Regions from separate parts of the Providencia hangzhouensis genome, predicted to be linked through region 2. Evidence: predicted binding sites of a transcription regulator. Region 2 holds the regulator's gene; each other region holds the start of a gene.

Region 1 (5,501 bases), 490 kb from region 2:
TATATGCCCCGCGATTTACCCACGGGGCATAGGTTAGACTCCTATATAGGAAGCCGATTAGTGATAGAGCATCTCATGTACGATTTGCTCATCTGTGAGGGTATATGGGTAATAAGTTGGCCAATTTTCTAGCTGACTTAATAATTTTTCCTGAGATTCATTTCCCATATATAGGTGAAAATGCCCCGAGGCTTGTGGTTCAATAATATGGTCACTAAACTGGATAAATTTAGGCGCTTTTGAGTTTGCATCTTTGCATTCAAATAAGTAACGAACGCCTTTTTTTCCTGAAGTATAATGAAGAATTTTGTAACCGGCATAGTCATATTTACAGCTACTTACAGTACCATTTTGAGTAAACTCAATAACATCGTTTTCAATACCAATACTGTCAACATCAGTGGCATAACCTTTTTTATAATATTCACGATACTCTTCAACAGTTTTGTCTTTATTTTTCTTCGCTTTACTTTCTAGAACCTCATCAAGTTTTCCATTTAATAGTAATGGATTAACAGATTCCCAGATGCCTTGCCAGTCACTAAGAGATCTATCTTTGACGTCAGTATCTTCAAAAATCCCTTTTGAAGCTTGTAGCGCTTTCTCTGATTGTGGATGGGAGTGACTATGTGAGCCATGAGCAGCAGCAGTATAGCTAGTGAGAGCTAATGCAATATAAAGACTAGTTTTTAAAATTGCCATTTTGTACACAGTGGTTTTCCTATTTTTGTAGTGAATATAACGACCATAAAAACAATTACGTTATAACATAACATTAATGGGTATGAAAAGTATTTTAGGGCGTTTATTGTTGGGGAATATAATGGCTAACAACTTGATGAAGACAGGCAAGATCAGGAAATAAGTTCACTTATTAGAATTTATAAACCAATAAGCGAACTAAATATTTGAAGTGAAGTTAATCGTCAGGATTATCCATTACAGCATGGCGCTCATGATGGTAACCTTCCTCATCATAGCCATATCGCCAGTAAGGGATCGCATAGATATCATCACGACCAAAACCTTTTTCACGACGAATATAACGACGCAAATCACGAATAATTTGGTCTTCACCCGCAATCCAGAAAGCGCAGTCGCTGCTTGGGATGTCCCAAGACTTAAATGTGCTAATTAATTCAGCGGTTTTGGTGATATCACCACAAACCCAAATCACCTCAACTTGTTCAGGTTTTTTTAGTTCTCTTACGTCTTTTGGGTTATCTAATCGTAGTACAACTTTGCCTTGGGCATTCGCTGGCATTTTTTCTAATAATGCGGCGATAGCGGGTAGGGAACTTGAATCACCAGCCATGAAGTAATGTTGTCTGGCAGGTAATAATGGGTCTGGGCCACCTGGGTTGGTAATTCCCATCCAATTTCCTGGTTTTGCATCCCGAGCAAATAGATATGCAGGGCCAGTTGCGCCATCATGCATAGCAAATTCAATATCTATCTCGCTAACTTCTGGACGGATGGCTCTGACGGTATAGGTACGAACAAATGGGCGAGGTTTGTCTTCTGGCCAGCTACGGCCTTCTTTACTTAGGATAGGGAGTGCGGGCTGGCTGATTAAATCAGGGGCTAAAAATATTTTCAGGTGCCCACCTTCACAATCTGTTGGGTATGTATTGAGTCTTTCACCGGTGAAAGTAATACTACGAATAGATGGGCTGATATCGGTTATGGATTTGACTTGAATGAGCTGTGGTGGAGCCGGGCGGTAGATGTTTTTTTCAACAGGTTGTTCAGTGGCCACGGACGTTCTCCTATGTGTTAATGATAATTTTATTATTTGGTAATTATTATCATTATCATGAATAAATTAAAAGGTTGCAAGAGGGAAACACTGATTGCAGCTGATAAATGATGGCTACGAACTTGAGCGAGTTTAGTGCTATCAGCGGTTCTTATGGTAAATATATCGCAGTGTCTTGTGTCGTTTCTTTAAATACAAATAGGCGTGATAGATTTATGCTGCGTATCAGTTATTCACTATTATAAGAGACAATCGTCATGAGAATAAATAAACAAAGAACACAGGATATCTGTTTTTCACAATTATCACCCAGAAATGAGACGAGAATTGAATCACATATTGTTAATATTAAAAATTTATCATCACTACCTTCATTAAACTCATTATATAAGGCTGATAGCGATAAGAAACACATCACATTATTAAAAAAAGCGGATGATTGCCTGTTGCAAACACGTTCTTATTTTAAGGGAAGTCCTAATAAATCAGCAAATAAAATCAGGTTAAATCGTACTGTTCAACAACATCAAAATTGTTTAGAACAGTTAAGCAAAAATAGAGCCATTAAAGATAAAAAAGCTTTTTTACTCGCAGCCATTCAATCTAAAACGGGGAATTGCGGTGAATTAGCGGCAATTTGTTATGTTTTATCATGTCATGCTGGTCTTAATCCAAATTTTGTCCGGTTAATAGATGTGAAAAATAAACGTTTTGATCATGTTTTTTGTCAAATTGCTATCAATGGGCAAGATTATAATATTGATCCATGGGCAAATATTGTATGTAAAAAAGAAGACTATAACGACCTCTTAAAAACAAAAATAGCTGACTGGAATAGCAAAGGTAAATATTTAGCTCAAGATTTAAATTGGAGTAATATTGGAAGCTATCTTGAAACAAAAAATAGTGAAATACTGGGTGAAAATAAAATTACCATGGTAGATATCGATAATATGGTTGAAGTGTATAATGGGAAGTATAATGATTTGGATAAATTAGCCGAGGCGTCTTTTTTGCGGCGGTCAAATTCATCACACCCGACAGTGCCTTTCCTGAAAAGTCTAAAAATGCCGCGTAAAAATTTATGCGGCATTCAGTAAGTTGATTACTTCACTTTCATTCCAGCGGCGGTCATCATCAATTTAAACACTGACGAAAATGCAAATAAAGCAAGTACACTTCCGAACCAGATAATGGCCATCCAACCGAGTTTTTTCCACCAAGAGGAGGCTGCCACGTTATCAGTGGTAGCCTTGCTCTGGGGTAATTTTTCCTCTGAAGACATAGTAACTCCAATAGGTATAAACCAAAATAACAGGAATAATGAATAACGCACCCACTAACATAAAGCCTAAACTTTCGGATGGGCCTGCGGCATCACGGAAACTTATTGCAGGTGGAATGAGCGTTGGCCAGATGCTGATACCTAGACCAGTAAACCCAAGGAAAATTAACATTAAAGCCGCTAAGAATGGCACGCTGTCATGTTGTTGGCACTTAGCGTTTTTTAGGATCAACCAAGTACAGGCTAATACCAGTAACGGAACAGGTAAAAAGAAGAACAGGTTCGGCAGTGAGAACCAACGCTCAAAGATTGCCTCATTTAACATTGGGGTCCAGAAGCTGATTACTGCTATGATCGCTAACATCAGTAATGTTAATGGCCGTAGGACACGATACATGGTGCTACGTAAGTGGCCCTCCGTTTTCATGATCAACCAACCACACGCTAGTAGCGCATAAGCGACCACGAGGCCAAATCCGCAAAACAGTGGGAAAGGTGAGAACCAATCGAAATAACCACCCATGTAAACACGGTTTTCCACATGGAAGCCTTGGATAAAGGCACCAACTACCACACCTTGAACAAAGGTGGCAAAAATTGAACCCCAAATAAAGGCGTGATCCCAATGGCGGCGGTGTGATTCATCCGCTCTAAAGCGAAACTCAAAGGCGACACCACGGAAAATCAAGGCCAATAACATGAAAGTTAATGGAATTGACAGGGCATCAAGGACAATCGCATAAGCGAGAGGAAAAGCACCAAATAGTGCTGCCCCACCTAAAACCAACCAAGTTTCATTGCCATCCCACACAGGGGCAACGCTATTCATCATCAGATCACGGTCTTGGCTGTCTTTTAGCGCAGGGTAAAGGATCCCGATGCCTAAATCGAACCCATCCATAACAATATACATCAACATACTAAATACGATGATGACAAACCAAATGAGAGGTAAATCAATGCCCATGAGCTGCGTCCTCCGCGATGCCTTTACGAATTAATTTCATCATGTACATGTAGCCGATACCGAACACCCCACCGTAAACCACAAAGAAGGCGATTAAACTGATACTCATGTGCATTTCACCATGTGCACTGACTGCATCAGAGGTTCGTTGTAGCCCATAAACAACCCATGGCTGTCGGCCTATTTCTGTTGTAAACCAACCCGCTAAAATGGCAATCAAACCAGAAGGAGCCATGACGAACATAAAGCGTAGGAAGGTTTTGGATTCATACAGGTTTTTACGATAACGTAGCCATAAACCCCAGACTCCAGCCGCGATCATTAATAAGCCGAGCCCGACCATTACGCGGAATGACCAAAACACCATAAACACGTTAGGCCTATCTTCTGGCGCGTATTCTTTTAACGCAGGCACTTGTTTGTCGATACTGTGGGTTAAAATCAGGCTTGCTAAATAAGGGATTTCGATAGCAAATTCTGTTTTTTCTTTTTCTTGGTTTGGTATACCAAATAAGATAAGCGGAGTGGCTTCTCCAGGTTTATTTTCCCAGTGACCTTCCATTGCAGCCACTTTAACAGGTTGATGTTTAAGTGTGTTTAGGCCGTGAGCATCACCGATTAAAGCTTGAACAGGGGCTAACACTAAAATCAACCACAGGGACATGGAAAACATTTTTTTCATGGCACTGGATTTATTGCCTTTGAGTAAATGCCATGCCGCAGAAGCACCAATAAAGAATGCCGCAGCAAGGAAAGCAGCCGTGGTCATGTGCAATAAACGGTATGGAAACGATGGGTTGAAAATAACCGCAAGCCAATCAACAGGAACGATACGCCCATCGATGATTTCGAAACCTTGCGGTGTTTGCATAAAACTGTTAGATGCCAAAATCCAGAAAGTGGAAATGATGGTACCTAATGCAACCATGCAGGTGGCAAAAAAGTGCAGTTTTTCACCCACTCGGTTCATGCCAAACAGCATGACACCAAGGAAACCGGCTTCAAGAAAGAACGCGGTTAATACCTCATACGTGAGCAATGGGCCGGTAATTCCACCCGCAAAATCTGAAAAGAAACTCCAGTTGGTACCAAATTGGTATGCCATCACCAATCCAGAAACAACGCCCATTCCGAAATTAACCGCAAAAACTTTCGACCAAAAATGGAACAGTTTTATATAGTCCTCGTCACGAGTTTTAAGCCATAGACCTTGTAGCACCGCAAGGTAACTTGCTAGCCCAATAGTAATGGCTGGAAAAATAATATGAAACGAGACCGTAAAAGCAAATTGTATACGGGCAAGTTCCAGCGCAGTTAGTCCAAACATATTGACCCCTGAGTGGATATGTTAATGGCACGCAATATTTAACGTTTTGATGAGAGCAATTGAGGCGCTAATCCCTAGCAAAAGGAATTGCTCACACCTGAATGCAAAATAACCGCAATTCAACGAAAAATTTTTTGTGCTTATAGTTAAAAAAAAGTCAGGT
Region 2 (5,501 bases):
TACTGAGTGGGAAATTAGAGAATGCGCACAAATATTGGGGTATGAAACCGAGCTTATTGCAGCACAATATAAGCAATTAAGAACACTACCTTTGCCCGCTTTAATCTATATAGATGGTTTCTGGCAAGTAATTAGCCAAGAAAATGAATTGGTACTCATTAACCCGACTAATGATGAACGAAAACCTATTTATAATTCGATTGGGCATCAACAAGCTGAATTTGACATAGTACTCATTAAGGAGCAATTAGAACCGGAGCAAAAAAAGGCCTTTGGTTTTAGCTGGTTTATTCCCTCTATTTTGCGACAACATGTTAAATTACGAAATATTTTTATTCTCTCTGCCATTATTCAGCTTTTCGCCTTAATTAGTCCACTGTTGTTTCAAAATTTAATCGACAAAGTGTTAGTTGGCCGCAGTCTCTCAAATTTACACGTTATTGCATTGGCGATTTTTGCCATTGCTGTTGCAGAGCCGATATATGGTTTTATTCGTAATAAGATTTTTAGCCATAGTAGTAGCCAGATAAGCGCTGAATTATCAGGGAAAATTTATCGCCATTTAATGGCCTTACCTTTAAATTATTTTAAGCTAAGGCCAACAGGGAAAATTATCGCAAGGATCCGTGAATTAGCTCATATAAGGCAGTTTTTAACGGGCTCGACACTGATGCTATTCATTGACTTTATCTTTGTTATCCTTTTTGTCGCGGTTTTATTTTCCTATAGTAGTTTGATGGCTTGGATTTTATTGGGCCTATGGGGGTATTTTTTGTTTTATGGATGGTTTTAGGCCCAATCATTCGCCAACAAACTCAAAAATCTTACCAAGCCGATGAAAATGGTCTCACTTTTCTCACCGAAAGTATTACTGGGATTGAAACCATAAAAACGACAGCAACAGAAAAATACTTTAATCAACGCTGGAAAAAAATATTTAGCAAGCAGCTAACTCAAAGCTTTAAAGTATCAATGCGCAGTGAAGTTGCCTCTCAGTTAATGACTCTCGTGAGTAAAATAACTACCGCAATTCTTTTGTGGGTTGGTGTCAAGGAGGTATTAAACGGTGGGATTTCTCCTGGCGAATTAGTGGCATTTAATATGCTAAGCGCGCATGTTACACAACCTGTATTGCGATTTGCCCAGGTTTGGCAAGATTTCCAACATACCATCATTTCATTGCGTCGGGTGGGAGATATTCTTGATGAACCTGTAGAAAATGAACGTAAAGGGATTGCAAACACTTCAAATATTCACGGAAAAATCGAGTTTCAAAACATCCGCTTTCGTTATCAACCTGATACGCCTGAAGTTATCAATAATTTGTCATTAATGGTTAATTCTGGTGAATTTATTGGGATTACTGGCCCTTCTGGTTCTGGAAAAAGCACCTTAACGAAATTATTACAACGACTTTATGTACCACAACATGGGCAAGTTATTGTTGATGGCATGGATTTAGCTGTCGCAGATACTGTGTCATTACGCCGAAAAATGAGCGTTGTATTACAAGAAAGCACTTTATTCGTCGGTTCTATTGCAGAGAATATTCGTTTAAGCCACCCGCAAGCGACTCACGAACAAGTTATTCACGCAGCAAAATTAGCTGGAGCATATGACTTTATTATGGCATTGCCTGATAATTTTAATTATCCCTTATCAGAAAAAGGCTTGAACCTTTCAGGTGGTCAACGTCAAAGAATTGCACTTGCGCGCGCTTTACTCACCGAACCAGACATTTTAATTCTCGATGAAGCCACTTCTGCGCTCGATTACGAGTCAGAAGCTGCCATTATGGAAAATATGCCTTTAATTACGCAAGGAAGAACAGTCATTAGTATTGCTCACCGACTCAACACGATTATGCATGCTGATAGGATATGTGTTATTTGCCAAGGAGAAGTACACGAAATGGATACACACGAAAACTTGCTCAAATCAAATGGCTTATACGCCAATTTATGGCGCCAACAAACGCAATAACACGGATAAAAAAGCATCACACCTATAGCAAGTGGTGCTTTTTTACTAAAAGCGCTCATTTTACAACCGATTAAACCAAATCATCGTAGATGAAGCTATAGCACAAGGGGATTAGCTAGGGTATCATGGCGCGCTGAATTACTGGCACACCCTTTTAGCAGTTATAGACATGGCAAAAGAACAAACGGATCGAACTACACTAGATTTGTTCGCTGAGGAACGAAGGCCTGGGCGACCTAAAACAAGCCCGCTATCACGGGATGAACAACTGAGGATCAACAAACGCAACCAACTGAAACGAGATAAAGTGAAAGGATTGCGTAGAGTTGAATTGAAACTGAACGAAGAAGCTGTCGTGATATTGAATCAGTTAGCTGAAGATAAAAATATAAGCCGTAGTGAATTGATCGAAGAAATTTTGATGTCACAACTTGAGCATGTTAACACATCAATACTCAAATAACGTTATCTTGATAAATCACACAAATTTGACAGACTTAGCATCATTTTTTCGCCAGAATAAGGCGTAATATTCTATCTATTTTCGTTCTAAATGGGCTCTAGAAGGCGAATTTTCACCTCTAGTCCTCTTAGAAAAACAAGAGGTTAATCACTTTATGGCAGTCATAGGCATTTTCTTCGGAAGTGACACAGGTAACACAGAAAATATTGCCAAAATGATCCAAGAAAGATTGGGCAAAGATGTAGCAGAAGTTCACGATATCGCAAAATGTAGTAAAGAAGATATTGAAGCTTTTGATATTCTACTTCTCGGTATTCCAACTTGGTATTATGGTGAAGCTCAATGTGATTGGGATGATTTCTTCCCTACTCTCGAAGAAATTGATTTCGAAGGTAAACTTGTCGCCTTATTTGGTTGTGGAGACCAGGAAGACTACGCTGAATATTTCTGTGATGCTATGGGTACGATCCGCGATATTATTGAGCCTCGTGGTGCTGTTATTGTTGGTCATTGGCCAACAGAAGGTTATCACTTTGAAGTATCCAAAGGTATGGCAGATGACAACCACTTTGTTGGTTTAGCTATTGATGAAGATCGTCAACCTGAGCTAACTGATGAACGTGTTGATGCATGGGTAAAACAAATCTCTGAAGAAATGTCTTTAGCTGAAATTTTAGGCTAATAGATCATATAAAGAAACCTTACCCATAGATTGCACCACTGTCTTGTACAAAATGAATCACCTAAGCCAGTGGCGTAATCTAAAATAACCGATAAGGTATCCTAATAGGATAGGTTCTCAAGAGATTATCAAAATAATGAGACAATGCATGGTTTCTATTTTTATTTTCCATGCCTATAATTGTAAATCAGTTTAGAAGACAACTGTATTGATGTTAAAAATGTCTCATTATTGTTAAATTTATGATTTAAGATACAGGACAAACCCGCATGACAGACAACAACAAAGCATTGAAAAATGCTGGACTCAAAGTCACTCTTCCAAGATTAAAAATTTTGGAAGTACTTCAAGAGCCTGAGTGCCACCACGTCAGTGCGGAAGATCTCTATAAAAAGCTGATCGATATGGGCGAAGAGATCGGGTTAGCAACCGTATACCGCGTGTTAAACCAATTTGATGATGCAGGTATCGTAACCCGTCACAACTTCGAGGGTGGTAAATCTGTATTCGAGTTAACTCAGCAACATCACCATGATCATTTAATCTGTTTAGATTGTGGAAAAGTGATTGAGTTTACTGACGAATCCATTGAAACTCGCCAAAAAAATATCGCTGCTCGCCATGGCATTAAACTATCTAACCATAGTTTATATCTATATGGTCATTGCGCAGATGGTGATTGCCGTGATAATGCTGACGCACACGAAGCAAAAGAGTAATAGTATTCAACCATCGCTGATAAAACGTAATGGTTAAAAATACCAAAACCCTGATAATAAACTTTATCAGGGTTTTTTATTTTAAATATCCATATTTTTTTCACTCAATTAGTGATAATTTATGATGAATAACTTAAATTTAACTATTTATCACTACAATTTTTAGTTAATAAAAAATTTTCCTAGAAACTATAATAGTTGCAATTCAAATCAAAACCCTTATATTATTTCACTGATGAATATATTCTATCATCTAGAATTATACTTATATATCAAAGTGGTATATAAATAACATTATAGATGTTTTCTAATTTTTCATACTATATAAAAATTATTTTATTTCCTTTCTATTATTTTAACTATAATTTAGAAAGTTGATGATTCAAATGTAGCCATAAAGTTAAAATACACTTTAAATGCACAATTACATTTATTGACTAAACTAATTACGTATTTTAGTAATTTGTAAGAGATTATCTGATGAAAAAAACATATCTTTTTCTCAACACAAGTTTTTTCTTCTGGTTTCTTACTTTAATAGGGTGGTTTTTTAGCTATTTATCTATCACCTTATTTTCGTTCGTATTATCAGTGCTATTCTTGATCTTATACTTCAATCAAAAAAAGGTAAGTAAAATGTTCACCAAAAGACAAAACAAGCCCACGCCTACATCGACGTCCCCTTCTATAAGTAATGAGCCTGAAGTGACTGCAAAGATAGAAGAACAAATTACACTATCAACGCCTACTATTAGTGAAGAAAAATCGAATACGGTTATCTCTAGGGACGTTATTTTTGAAGGGAATATTACCTCTAATGAGCAAGTACATATCTATGGAAAAGTCATTGGAAATATAACAGGAAAAGATAATACTGTTAAAGTCATGTTAAACGGCCAAGTCACGGGAAATATTACCTGTAAAGAGCTGGTAGTTAATGGGCGTATTGAAGGTGAGTGCTTATCTGATACTATTTGTATTGAAAATAATGGCGAAATCCACGGTACTATCCATTACAGTAGCTTATCGATTAAAAAGGGTGGGGTTTTATCTGGCCATGCTCAAATTAAAAATCCTCCTCATCAATCGGAAAAAGTTACCATATTAAAAGATAAGCTAAAACAAGACGCTATCATACCCAATGAAAGTGTAAATAACGCTTCTTTGTAGTCACCATAAAAATAAGGTGAATATACCCACCTTATTTTCAATTTTTATATCAGTATTTACACTTATTAAAACATCTCATTAATATTAAAATATATAGCAAACCTCTTTCCTATCTAGGCAAATGACTGCCATAGTTCCCCTATAGCAGTCATTTGTTACTAAAATATTTTCTACTCTAGAATACAGTAAATGGCATCATTACCATAAACTTAATATCTTTTTCATCTTGGAAAATATTTCCATAACCACCACCATAACTCGGAATATCTGTATGATTATCATATTTGGTAAAATGTAGCTTAAATAGCGTATCTTTTGCTCTACCTGACTGCACGGTATATAAAATATCAAAGTTCCATGCACTTTCTTTTAAGCGTACATCTTGAGCATATTGGCTATTCGTACTTGGTTTAGCATCCCAACCATAAATATATGAGGTTCCGACTTTCCATCCAGCTAAATCCCAATTTTTTAAATCATACAT
Region 3 (5,501 bases), 1.6 Mb from region 2:
CTTCCGCTAAAACAGGGCCATTCTGGTCTTTAATATCTATGGTGACATTCATGGATAACCCAATGCGTAATGGGTGCTTCGCCACCTGCTCAGGGTCTAATTCAACGCGTACAGGCAAGCGCTGTACGACTTTAATCCAGTTCCCTGTCGCGTTTTGGGCAGGTAATAATGAGAAAGCACTGCCGGTTCCCATATCAAGCCCGACAACGGTACCGTTATAAACGATATCATCTCCGTAAAAATCACTGTTAATCGTCACGGGTTGCCCAATACGGACTTTTTCCAGTTGGGTTTCTTTGAAGTTTGCATCTACCCAAACAGGCTGGACAGGCACAATGGCCATTAAAGAGCTCTGTGGACTGACTTGAGAACCAACTTGAACATTACGCCGTGAAACATACCCCGTCATCGGGCTTTTAATTTCAGTACGTTGTAAGTTTATCCACGCACTGCGTACGCTATCAGCCGCTTGCTGAATTGCTGGTTGTTTTTTAAGCTCCGTATTACGCAACAACGCACGGTTGGCATTATATTGTTGAATAGAAATATCCAGAGCTGCCTGAGCAAGTTGCACCGCTTCTTGGGAGTGCTGTAAGTCTTCCTTCGAAATGGTACCGCTGCGGCCTAAAGCCACACGACGTTGATAATCTTTTTGCGCTTGCGCAAGTGTCACCCGGTTTTTTTGAATTTGCGCTTGATATTCATCACCATTGATATAGAGCTCTTTGGTTTTGCGCACGGTTGTTGCTAAATCATGTTTGGCTTGTTCGAATGCTAAGCGGGCGTTAGTTTTATCTAATACAACGAGTACATCACCCGCCTTTACCAAGTCGGTGTTTTCAAAGTTAACTTGAGTAACATTACCCGTTGTTTGCGCAACTATCGGGATTTGCAAGCCAGATACATAGGCATCATCGGTATATTCTTGAAAGCGTAAAACTAAAAACCAATAAGCACCGTAGGCTACAAATAATAGAATGATAATTATTGTGGCTATCACCATCCATATTGTTCTGCGTTTTTCATTCGTCGTTTTTTGATTATGTGTTTCTGAATGGGTATCTTGACTCATAATAACTCTCAAGTTCTGAAATCAATATTAATTCTTCCTATATATTTACGAACTATATGTAATAAAGCAATAGCTAATAATTTACAATCAAATTAATCCCAACAAAAAACCATTAATTCATTGATATGAAACAACTAATTAAAAGCAAATCAAATCAAGCATTAAATTGATGTTTATTATCAATTTAATCAAAATCATTCTTAATTAGATTGAAAGTGAAAATTAAAAATATATTAAATAATATTTACTCGTAATAAAAATCAATCATTCAATTATCGACATTCTTTTTTAGATGTGACGCCCCTATTTATTAAGCTATATTTATGATTTCTTAACTTGGAGTTTTCATTTTTGATCACGGGCTGCCGCTTGCTTTTTAATACCACTGATTGTCTCGATTTTCATTTTTGTCCTCATCAATACAACATTAATAAACTCAATACGATGCTTAATAGAGTAACGAAGTACGCTAGTATTGCTGGCCTATCGGCCGGCTTTTATCTCTTTACCAGTACTTAATATTATTCATTAGGTTAACGAGGTTATCCCCAAGGATACGGGCTAATTTTGAATGTATGTTTCATATAACTCAAATTTTTTTAGTGAACGTTGGCGCTAGAGTAGATTTACACACCGATAAACACCATAAACCAAAGTTAAGCCTTAATTTTTCGTCACGCTTGGTAAAAACGGTAAAAGGGGGGAAAACACCTTAGGTGAAAATTCTTAGCTGAGATCAAATATTGCTCATAAATTAGCTAGCTCATTATTTATTTTTGATATGTTTTAGTGATAATATTCGCAAACAATATAATTATCATTCTCATTTATATTTACTAGGGATAACTATGACTTTGCAATATCACTACACCCTTATTGCCGCCGGTGTTTGTGCGGCTTTATCTTCATTTAGCGCTACAGCAGCAGACAATAAAACAGATACCATGGTCGTCAGTGCGTCAGGCTTCTCGCAACAACTGCGTGATGCTCCTGCTAGTGTGACCGTGATCAGTGCAGACCAATTACAAAATAAACCTGTCCGTGACCTCGCCGATGCCGTTAAAGACGTGGAAGGGGTGAGTATCGTTGGGGCCGCCAACAAACAAGATATTAATATCCGTGGCTTACCCGGCGAATACACGTTGATATTGGTCGATGGGCGTCGTCAAAATAGCCGTGAATCACGTCCAAATGGGAGCGGTGGTTTTGAAGCGGGCTTTATGCCACCTGTCGAAGCGATTGAACGCATCGAAGTGATCCGTGGACCTATGTCCTCCCTGTATGGTTCTGATGCGATGGGTGGTGTTATCAATATCATCACCAAAAAAGTGACCAATGAATGGCACGGTAGTGTGACAACCGGCGCAATTATCCAAGAAAACAGTGATAGCGGTAATTCAACCGACGGTAACTTCTACCTATCTGGTCCATTAATTCAAGATAAACTCGGCCTGCAATTGTATGGTGGTGGTAACTACCGTCAGGAAGATAAAATCTTAGAAGGTCATCATCAACGTGATAACCGCAGCTTAACAGCCAAATTAACCTTTACACCACAAGAGAACCAAACGTTCTTATTAGAAGCGGGTCGTAGCACCCAAGAGAAAACATCGACACCAGGTAAATCTGGATCTGAATATGAAATTCGTGGTGGGGACAAGCAATATAATTCCAAAGAAGAGTGGCATAATGACCGCAACCATGCAGCTCTGACTTATAAAGGTGAGTGGGATTCTTTTAATACTGAGCTCAGTGTTTACCAAGAAAAAACCAAACGTAAAATAAAATCCCAAGACCGTAATCAAACAACAGGGCATTGGGAAGGCGGTTATGAAGACCGCGTACCCGAAATTACCAATACCGTTGTTGATGGAAAAGTGGTGGCTTTCCTGCCGGACAACATCTTAACCGTCGGCGGGCAATATCAGTACTCAAAACTCAAAGACAGCTCCTTGGTCTCAAAAGGCGTAATGGAAAAAACCAGTATGTCAGTCGATCAATCAGCACTGTTTGTCGAAAATGAATTTACCGCAACGGATGATCTGATCTTAACTGGTGGACTACGTTTAGATCACCACGAAACTTATGGTAACCATTGGAACCCAAGGGGTTATGCCGTTTATTATCTGACGGATGAGATCACCATTAAAGGGGGCGTTTCTTCTGCTTTCCGCGCACCTACATTACGTGAAATCAGTAAAGGTTATGGCACCTCTACCCAAGGGGGGAACGGGATTATCTACGGTAACCCAGACCTAAAACCGGAAAAAAGCGTTAGTGAAGAAATCAGTATTGCCTATAACCATGAGTCTGGCTTTAATGCGAGTTTAACGTTCTTTAATACCGACTTCAAAAACAAGCTAACTAGCTACTCACTTAACCAACCCGACCCTAACCACCCTAACCTCACGTTATATACCTACGATAATGTGGGTAAAGCGAACATCAAAGGTGTTGAAGTTGCAACAGGTATTCCTATCGCACAGGATTGGAATCTTAACCTAAATTACACATACACCGATTCCGAACGTAAAAGTGATGATGAGAAATTAGGTAACGGTATTTCCTTAAAAGGTTATCCATTGGATAAAACACCAAAACATATTGCTAATGCGAAATTGGATTGGAACTTCAATGAAGACCTCACTTTATACACACGTGCGCATTATGAAGGAAAACAGGTGTGGGCAGCACAACGTAATGGTTCTAAAGTGCCTCGCTATCGTAGTGGCTATACCACTATGGATGTCGGCGCAACCTATCAATTATTTAAAAACACTAAACTGAACTTTGCGGTGCTAAATATTGGTAATGAAAAAGGACCTAAAATTGATAAAGTTGATGGCAACTGGGATGTTGAAGACGGACGCCGTTATTGGGCGAACGTTAACGTTAGTTTCTAATTAACTCTGAGGGTATGCCTGTTTCAGGTATACCCTCAAAACCCTTAAATAGACTCAATAAATGAATAAAATCATATTAAGTGGCATATTGCTGTGTATGACCAGTTCCGCATTTTCCCGCCCAAGCCAAACTATCCCGAGTATGGACGAGCAAGTCAGCCAATTTTATGATATCCAACAAACGGATATGGCCTACGGTGACCGTGCGCTGCGCATTTACAGTGCAGTGCCCTATAATATCACCGCACAACGCCCTGTCCTGTATATGCTTGATGGCAATGGTTTATACCCCAAAGCGGTTAATCGCGCAGTTGAAAAGCTGCCAGCGGATAAACTACCGATTATTATTGGGATTGGTTACCCCATTGACGAAGCCTTTCCAAAAGCATGGCGAACTTACGACTATACCCCACCCGTTGCCGGTGAAGATTTTAAACAAGGGGGCGGCTCCCCTGCGCTATACCAATATTTAACTGACACAGTCCGCCCATGGGCAGAACAACGGTTTCCTATTGATAAAAGCAAGCAAACCCTATTTGGCCATTCATTTGGCGGATTATTTACCTTGATGGCATACCAACAACAGCCGGATGATTTCCAGTTTTATGTTTCTGCCAGCCCGTCATTATGGTGGGGCAAAGGAAGTATGGTGGATTTAGCAAAATTGACAGCTAAACAGGCCAGTTCCCCCCTGTTTGTGACTTTAGGTGGTTTAGAAGAGAGCCCTGATTTATCCAAACTCAGCACCGAACAGGTGAAAAATTACCAAATGCGCAAAAGTTGGATTAGCACACGCCAAGTTTGCACTGAAATTGCAAACCACCAAAGGCACTGTGAATTTATGTTGTTCGACGGCAAAAACCACGGTTCAGTGATCCCTGACGCCATCGATAAAGCCCTTGATGTCGCTAGCCAATAATACTAATTGATGGGTTTTAGGAGATCGCTGTAGAGGTCTGCTAGAACCCCCTTTTCGCCAAATTCTTTGCGGATCCACTGCGTCACAAGCCCAGTAGCTGAATGTTGTGTGGCTAATAGCATATGGGAATCTTGTCGTGGGTTCTGAATTTGTTTTGTTACCAACAAACCATGTTTAACATGGTCTTTGATCATATAATCGGGTAAAAAGCCAATCCCTTCACCGAGTATCTGACACTGGCATTTAGTATTAAAATCAGGAACTTGAATTGCCTCTTGCCCATGTAGTAGCCAGCCCACCCGCTTATTAATGGTATGCGCGGTATCCTCTACCATAATATTTGGATAAAGACGCAACTGGCTCTCAGCGATGGGCTCTGGCATCAGCGCCAAAGGGTGAGTTGCCGCTATAGCAAATTGCCAGTGAATCGCACCAATTTCAGTGTAGTCAATTCCACCGCCATCCATCAAAGTACCCGGAGCGCCAATCGCAATATCCGCATGGTTATTAATAATGGCATCCCAAACCCCATTGTACACTTCTGTTGTCACTGTAATGTGGCAGGTAGCAAACTGTTTTTTTAATATTTGCAATAACCTAGCGGTAT
Region 4 (5,501 bases), 1.5 Mb from region 2:
GCAACAACAACTAGAGAGCCAACCGCAGATAGAATCCGAATGGGTCTTTGTTTTAATCGATAAGAAGCAACATCAGCGAAGGTATAGCGACCTAAATTACGTAAGCGCTCGGCAATTAAGAATAGAATGATCGGCCAGCCAATTAAGAAGCCAATCGAGTAGATTAAGCCATCATAGCCAGAGGTATAAACCAGAGCAGAGATCCCTAAGAAGGAGGCTGCAGACATAAAGTCACCCGCGATAGCCATCCCGTTTTGGAAACCAGTAATTTTCCCGCCCGCAGTGTAGTAATCAGAGCGAGAACGCGTTCTTTTTGACGCCCAGTAGGTAATATACAGAGTGAAGCCGACAAACAGTAAGAACATCACAATCGCCTGAATATTTACAGGCTGGCGTTCAACATCCCCTGTCAATGCATCAGAAAACGCCATTGATGAGGTAAAAAAGAGAATGAGTGAGAGCAATATTTTCATTTTTCTACCTCTTTTAAAATTTCTGCCGTTAAGCGGTCATATTCACCGTTGGCTCGGATGACGTAAAGCCCTGTAAGTAAAAACGAAATGACGATTAGTCCTACACCAACAGGGATCCCTCTTGTTATGTATGAACCTTCGGATATTGGTGTTCCAAGCCAACTTGGGTCAAAAGCGATAAGAAAAATAAAACCCACATACAGCACGAGCGTTATTGCAGATAACAACCATGAAAAGCGACTACGTTTCCTAACCAGTTCTTGAAAGCGAGGGTTATCCTCTACCTTTTCGTAAGCAGTAGCATTCATCAGAGTTCTCCTCTGTTATACTCGTCATACTTCAAGTTGCAGCTTTGTTGACTGCACTCACTCACACGAGTCACATACTTATGTATGCTCCTCGTGTTTCGTTCGCTTGTCGCCTAGCTGCACCTCGAATTATTTAGAGTAAACCATCTTGTTGGGATGTATGTAAGGCCGCCTCTATGAGTTGGCCTTTTGGCGTTATGACATACTCATAGACTGTTTTTCTTCGAGTAGTTTTTCGACAACACCTGGATCAGCCAGAGTGGAGGTATCTCCGAAATTACTGGTGTCTCCTGATGCAATTTTTCGTAGGATGCGACGCATGATTTTACCGGAACGGGTTTTGGGTAGTGAATCCGTCCAGTGAAGTACATCCGGGGTGGCAATAGGGCCGATTTCCTTACGAACCCAGTTGCGAACTTCGGTGTATAGCTCTGGTGATGGCTCAACCCCAGATATTAATGTGACATAAGCATAGATTGCTTGGCCTTTAATATTATGAGGAATACCGACCACGGCAGCTTCAGCCACTTTCGGATGTGCAACGAGCGCTGATTCTATTTCTGCGGTACCTAAACGGTGGCCCGAAATATTCAGTACATCGTCAACACGGCCAGTGATCCAGTAATAACCATCTTCATCACGACGAGCACCATCACCACTAAAGTACATGCCTTTAAAGGTTGAGAAGTAGGTTTGCTCGAAGCGTTCGTGATCGCCGAATAAGGTTCGGGCTTGGCCCGGCCATGAATCAACAATCACTAAGTTACCTTCTGTGGCGCCTTCGATAGGTTCACCAAGGTTATCGACTAATGCAGGGCGAACACCAAAGAATGGCAATGTTGCAGACCCTGGCTTTAACATGGTTGCCCCCGGAAGTGGTGTGATCATGAAACCACCTGTTTCGGTTTGCCACCATGTATCGACAACAGGGCAGCGGCTGTTACCAATTTTTTTATAGAACCATTCCCAAGCTTCAGGGTTAATGGGTTCCCCCACGGAGCCGAGAATTCGTAATGAGTTGCGATCTGTACCTTCAATGGCTTTATCGCCTTCGGCCATTAATGCGCGGATAGCCGTTGGGGCAGTATAAAGGATATTGACTTGGTGTTTATCAACCACTTGGCTCATTCGGTTAACTTCTGGGTAATTAGGTACCCCTTCGAACATTAATGTTTTAGCGCCATTGGATAATGGCCCATATAACAAATAGCTATGGCCTGTTACCCAGCCTACATCTGCAGTACACCAATAGACTTCACCTGGATGGTAGTCGAAGGTGTATTTAAATGTCAGTGTGGCATAGACTAAATAACCGCCAGTGGTATGCAGAACGCCTTTCGGTTTACCTGTAGAGCCTGAGGTATATAGGATGAACAGCGGGTCTTCTGCGTTGATTTCTTCTGGAGGGCAATCTGCACTGACGCCTTTGATGACGTCGTGCCACCAGAGATCACGGCCTTCTATCCAGCTCGGCGCGTTGCCTGTGCGTTGGTAAACAATCACATTAGAAACCGTTGTGACTTGTGGGTTGGCGAGTGCGTCATCTACATTTTTCTTTAATGGAATTGCACGGCCAGCACGTAAGCCTTCATCTGCAGTGATGATAAGCTTCGCTTTACAGTCGATAACGCGACCAGAGACCGCCTCAGGGGAGAAACCAGCAAAAATGACCGTATGTATAGCACCAATACGAGCACAAGCTAGCATCGCGACAGCAGCTTCGACAACCATCGGCATGTAAATGGCGACGACATCACCTTTACGGATCCCTTGTTGTTTTAGGACATTCGCAAACTGACAAACATCATGGTGCAGTTCGCGGTAAGTGACATTTTTTGACGATGAAGGGTCATCGCCTTCCCAAATAATCGCAGTTTGGTCGCCTTTTTCAGCCAGATGGCGATCCAAACAGTTAGCACTTAAATTTAATGTACCGTCTTCAAACCAGCGGATATCGATGTGCCCGGGGTCAAAAGAGGTGTTTTTAACACGAGTGTACGGTTTAATCCAATCAACGATTTTTCCTTTTTCGCCCCAAAATCCTTCAGGGTCTTGAATCGAGCGTTGGTACTCATCGTTATACTGTTGTTCGTTTATCAGGGCATTTTTTGCAATTTCAGCAGGAACGGGATGTTTAGTTATTTGAGTCATATTATTATCTCCTTGCAGATGTTAATACTATGTCAAAAAATGGTTAACTAAAGCACGATTTTTAAATTTGTTTTTCTTTTGCGCGGAAGATCACGTATTAATTGTAATGAGATTTGCAGGATTATCATTTGATGCTAAATGTCAAATTGACATATAAATCTAAAAATATAATAAAAGGTAGATTTAAAGAAAAATAAATGGCGGGGTTGTTGGTATTAGTTACTGAATAAACAAGTTCTCATAGCGAATATAAATATCCATACATTTCTCATGGGTTTGATAATGATTTTCATTAACAGTAAAATAACTATAATAGATAGTTATTCACAAGGTGCGAAGTTACGCAAGTGTTTACCCTATGAGCCTTGTGGTAAAAATGAGAAACATAGCGGTATTTACGTCACTGGAGACAATAATATGAGTTATACATTACCTGCTTTACCTTATGCTTATGATGCGTTGGAACCACATTTTGACAAGCAAACCATGGAAATCCACCATACTAAGCACCATCAAACCTATGTGACTAACACCAATACAGCGTTAGAAAAACTACCTGAATTAGCAGGTTTAGATATCGATGTTCTGATTCAAAAATTAGACCAAATTCCTGCTGATCAACGTACGTTTGTTCGTAACAACGCAGGTGGCCACTCAAACCATAGTCTGTTCTGGAAAGGTTTGAAATTAGGTACTGAATTAAAAGGCGAATTAAAAGCTGCGATTGAGCGTGATTTCGGTAGCGTTGATGCATTCAAAGAACTGTTTGAAAAAGCAGCTGCAACCCGTTTCGGTTCTGGTTGGGCATGGCTGGTTCTGAAAGATGACGGTAAATTAGCTGTAGTTTCAACAGCGAACCAAGACAGCCCATTAATGGGTGAGGCTATTTCAGGCGCATCTGGTTACCCAATCATCGGTTTAGACGTATGGGAACACGCTTATTATCTGAAATTCCAAAACCGCCGTCCTGATTATATTAAAGCATTCTGGTCAGTTGTGAACTGGGATGAAGCAGCGGCACGTTTTGCAGCGAAAGCTAAATAATCTTATAAGATAACGTAATTTGCTATAAGCGCAGCGTTAATGCTGCGCTTTTTTTATGCCTACAATTTGATATCGATTCCAAAACTTTACTTTTTATTGTTAAATAAAACTCATTATCATTTAAAATATTGGTTATTAATTTATTTCAATAATGATATGGATTTAGTTTGTTGATAAATAAGGAATAAATAAAAATGGATCGTTTAGCAACACACTTAGTCATGGGGATTGACCTTGGGACAAGTAACAGTGCGGTAAGTTTGTGGTTAGATGGCAAATCAGTCCTAATTCCTAATCTACAAGGAAACGTTCTAACACCTTCTGTGGTTGGTTTAGATGATGAAGGCCAGATTATCGTAGGACAAGCTGCTCATGAACGTTTACAAAGTCATCCTAATATAACTAAAGCGAGTTTCAAACGTTATATGGGAACCGATGCCACTATAACACTAGGTAAGCTTGTATTTCGTGCTGAAGAAGTCTCCGCTTTGTTGTTACGTCAACTTAAAGATGATGTTGAAGCATGGTTAGGTTATGCCGTCAAAGACGCCATAATTACAGTTCCTGCTTATTTTAATGACGTCCAGCGCCGCGCAGTTAAAACAGCGGGGCAGCTTGCTGGATTGAATGTTGTAAGGTTATTAAATGAGCCAACAGCCGCTTCACTTGCTTTTGGGTTACTCGAAAATAAAGAACATAAATACCTCACATTTGACCTAGGAGGGGGCACGTTTGACGTATCGATCATCGATATGTTTGAAGGCGTTATCGAAGTTTGTGCTAGTAGTGGTGATGTACGCTTAGGCGGTGATGATTTTCGTGAAGTGATTTATCAATGGATGTTGAAAAAGTACCCCGAATTACACAAAGATAAGTTTCTGATACGGCCTGAATTATTGAAATTGGCGGAACATCTCAAGTTAGCCTTGAGTCAAGCACCAGAATGCTATGTTTCTATGCATTGGAATGAGTCAGATTTTGAATGGAAAATGACAGAACAAGAGCTAGCTACTTGTTGTCAGCCTTTATTAGCTCGTCTTCAACAACCTATTTTACAGGCATTGCATGACTCCCGTTTTTCGCTTAATGATCTTGACGATATATTGCTAGTGGGAGGGGCGACACGTATGCCTCTCGTTAGACAAACCGTAGCTCGTCTTTTCGGGCGATTTCCACGGCATGATTTAAATCCTGATGAGGCAGTTGCTTTAGGGGCTGGTGTCCAAGCAGGTATGGTAATGGCAGATTGCGCTTTGGATGATATCGTTTTAACCGATGTCATGCCATTTTCATTGGGGGTTGATACCACGAAACAGCATGGTGAGCGTTTTGAATTTGGTTACTATCTTCCTATTATTGAACGCAATAATTTCTTGCCTATCAGTAAGATGCAGGAGCTAAGTACAATTGTAGATAACCAAGAGCATATTTTACTCAAGGTATATCAAGGTGAAGCTCGCCTAGTCAAAGATAATGTTTTCCTTGGGGAATTAAAGATAGATATTCCTCCACGACCAGCCGGGGA

What was found. Region 2 encodes Fur, which represses iron uptake genes when iron is present. Its sites were predicted from a motif close to ATAATAATGAGAACNACTATCAA; they were not measured.
Region 1: a site for Fur is predicted at 1,796-1,818, ahead of PZ638_RS11990 (siderophore-interacting protein). Genes of this name have one in related genera too.
Region 3: a site for Fur is predicted at 1,883-1,905, ahead of PZ638_RS00825 (TonB-dependent receptor domain-containing protein). Genes of this name have one in related genera too.
Region 4: a site for Fur is predicted at 3,209-3,231, ahead of sodA (superoxide dismutase [Mn]). Genes of this name have one in related genera too.

What each region holds. Positions count from the first base shown of each region.
Region 1 covers NZ_CP135052.1:2,659,668-2,665,168, reverse strand. Annotated here, with positions in the region: gene zinT (metal-binding protein ZinT) at 58-702, opposite strand; gene PZ638_RS11990 (siderophore-interacting protein) at 920-1,759, opposite strand; gene PZ638_RS11985 (hypothetical protein) at 2,017-2,859, shown strand; gene PZ638_RS11980 (DUF2474 domain-containing protein) at 2,865-2,996, opposite strand; gene cydB (cytochrome d ubiquinol oxidase subunit II) at 3,001-4,011, opposite strand; gene PZ638_RS11970 (cytochrome ubiquinol oxidase subunit I) at 4,001-5,338, opposite strand.
Region 2 covers NZ_CP135052.1:3,144,720-3,150,220, forward strand. Annotated here, with positions in the region: partial or broken gene PZ638_RS14305 (type I secretion system permease/ATPase) at 1-1,983, shown strand, start outside; gene ybfE (LexA regulated protein) at 2,153-2,446, shown strand; gene fldA (flavodoxin FldA) at 2,601-3,128, shown strand; gene fur (ferric iron uptake transcriptional regulator) at 3,398-3,847, shown strand; gene PZ638_RS14325 (bactofilin family protein) at 4,484-5,017, shown strand; gene chiP (chitoporin ChiP) at 5,193-5,501, opposite strand, start outside.
Region 3 covers NZ_CP135052.1:185,191-190,691, reverse strand. Annotated here, with positions in the region: gene emrA (multidrug efflux MFS transporter periplasmic adaptor subunit EmrA) at 1-1,072, opposite strand, end outside; gene PZ638_RS00825 (TonB-dependent receptor domain-containing protein) at 1,921-3,975, shown strand; gene PZ638_RS00820 (alpha/beta hydrolase) at 4,037-4,894, shown strand; gene PZ638_RS00815 (LysR substrate-binding domain-containing protein) at 4,897-5,501, opposite strand, start outside.
Region 4 covers NZ_CP135052.1:84,534-90,034, forward strand. Annotated here, with positions in the region: gene actP (cation/acetate symporter ActP) at 1-473, opposite strand, end outside; gene PZ638_RS00345 (DUF485 domain-containing protein) at 470-781, opposite strand; gene acs (acetate--CoA ligase) at 977-2,932, opposite strand; gene sodA (superoxide dismutase [Mn]) at 3,350-3,976, shown strand; gene PZ638_RS00360 (Hsp70 family protein) at 4,171-5,501, shown strand, end outside.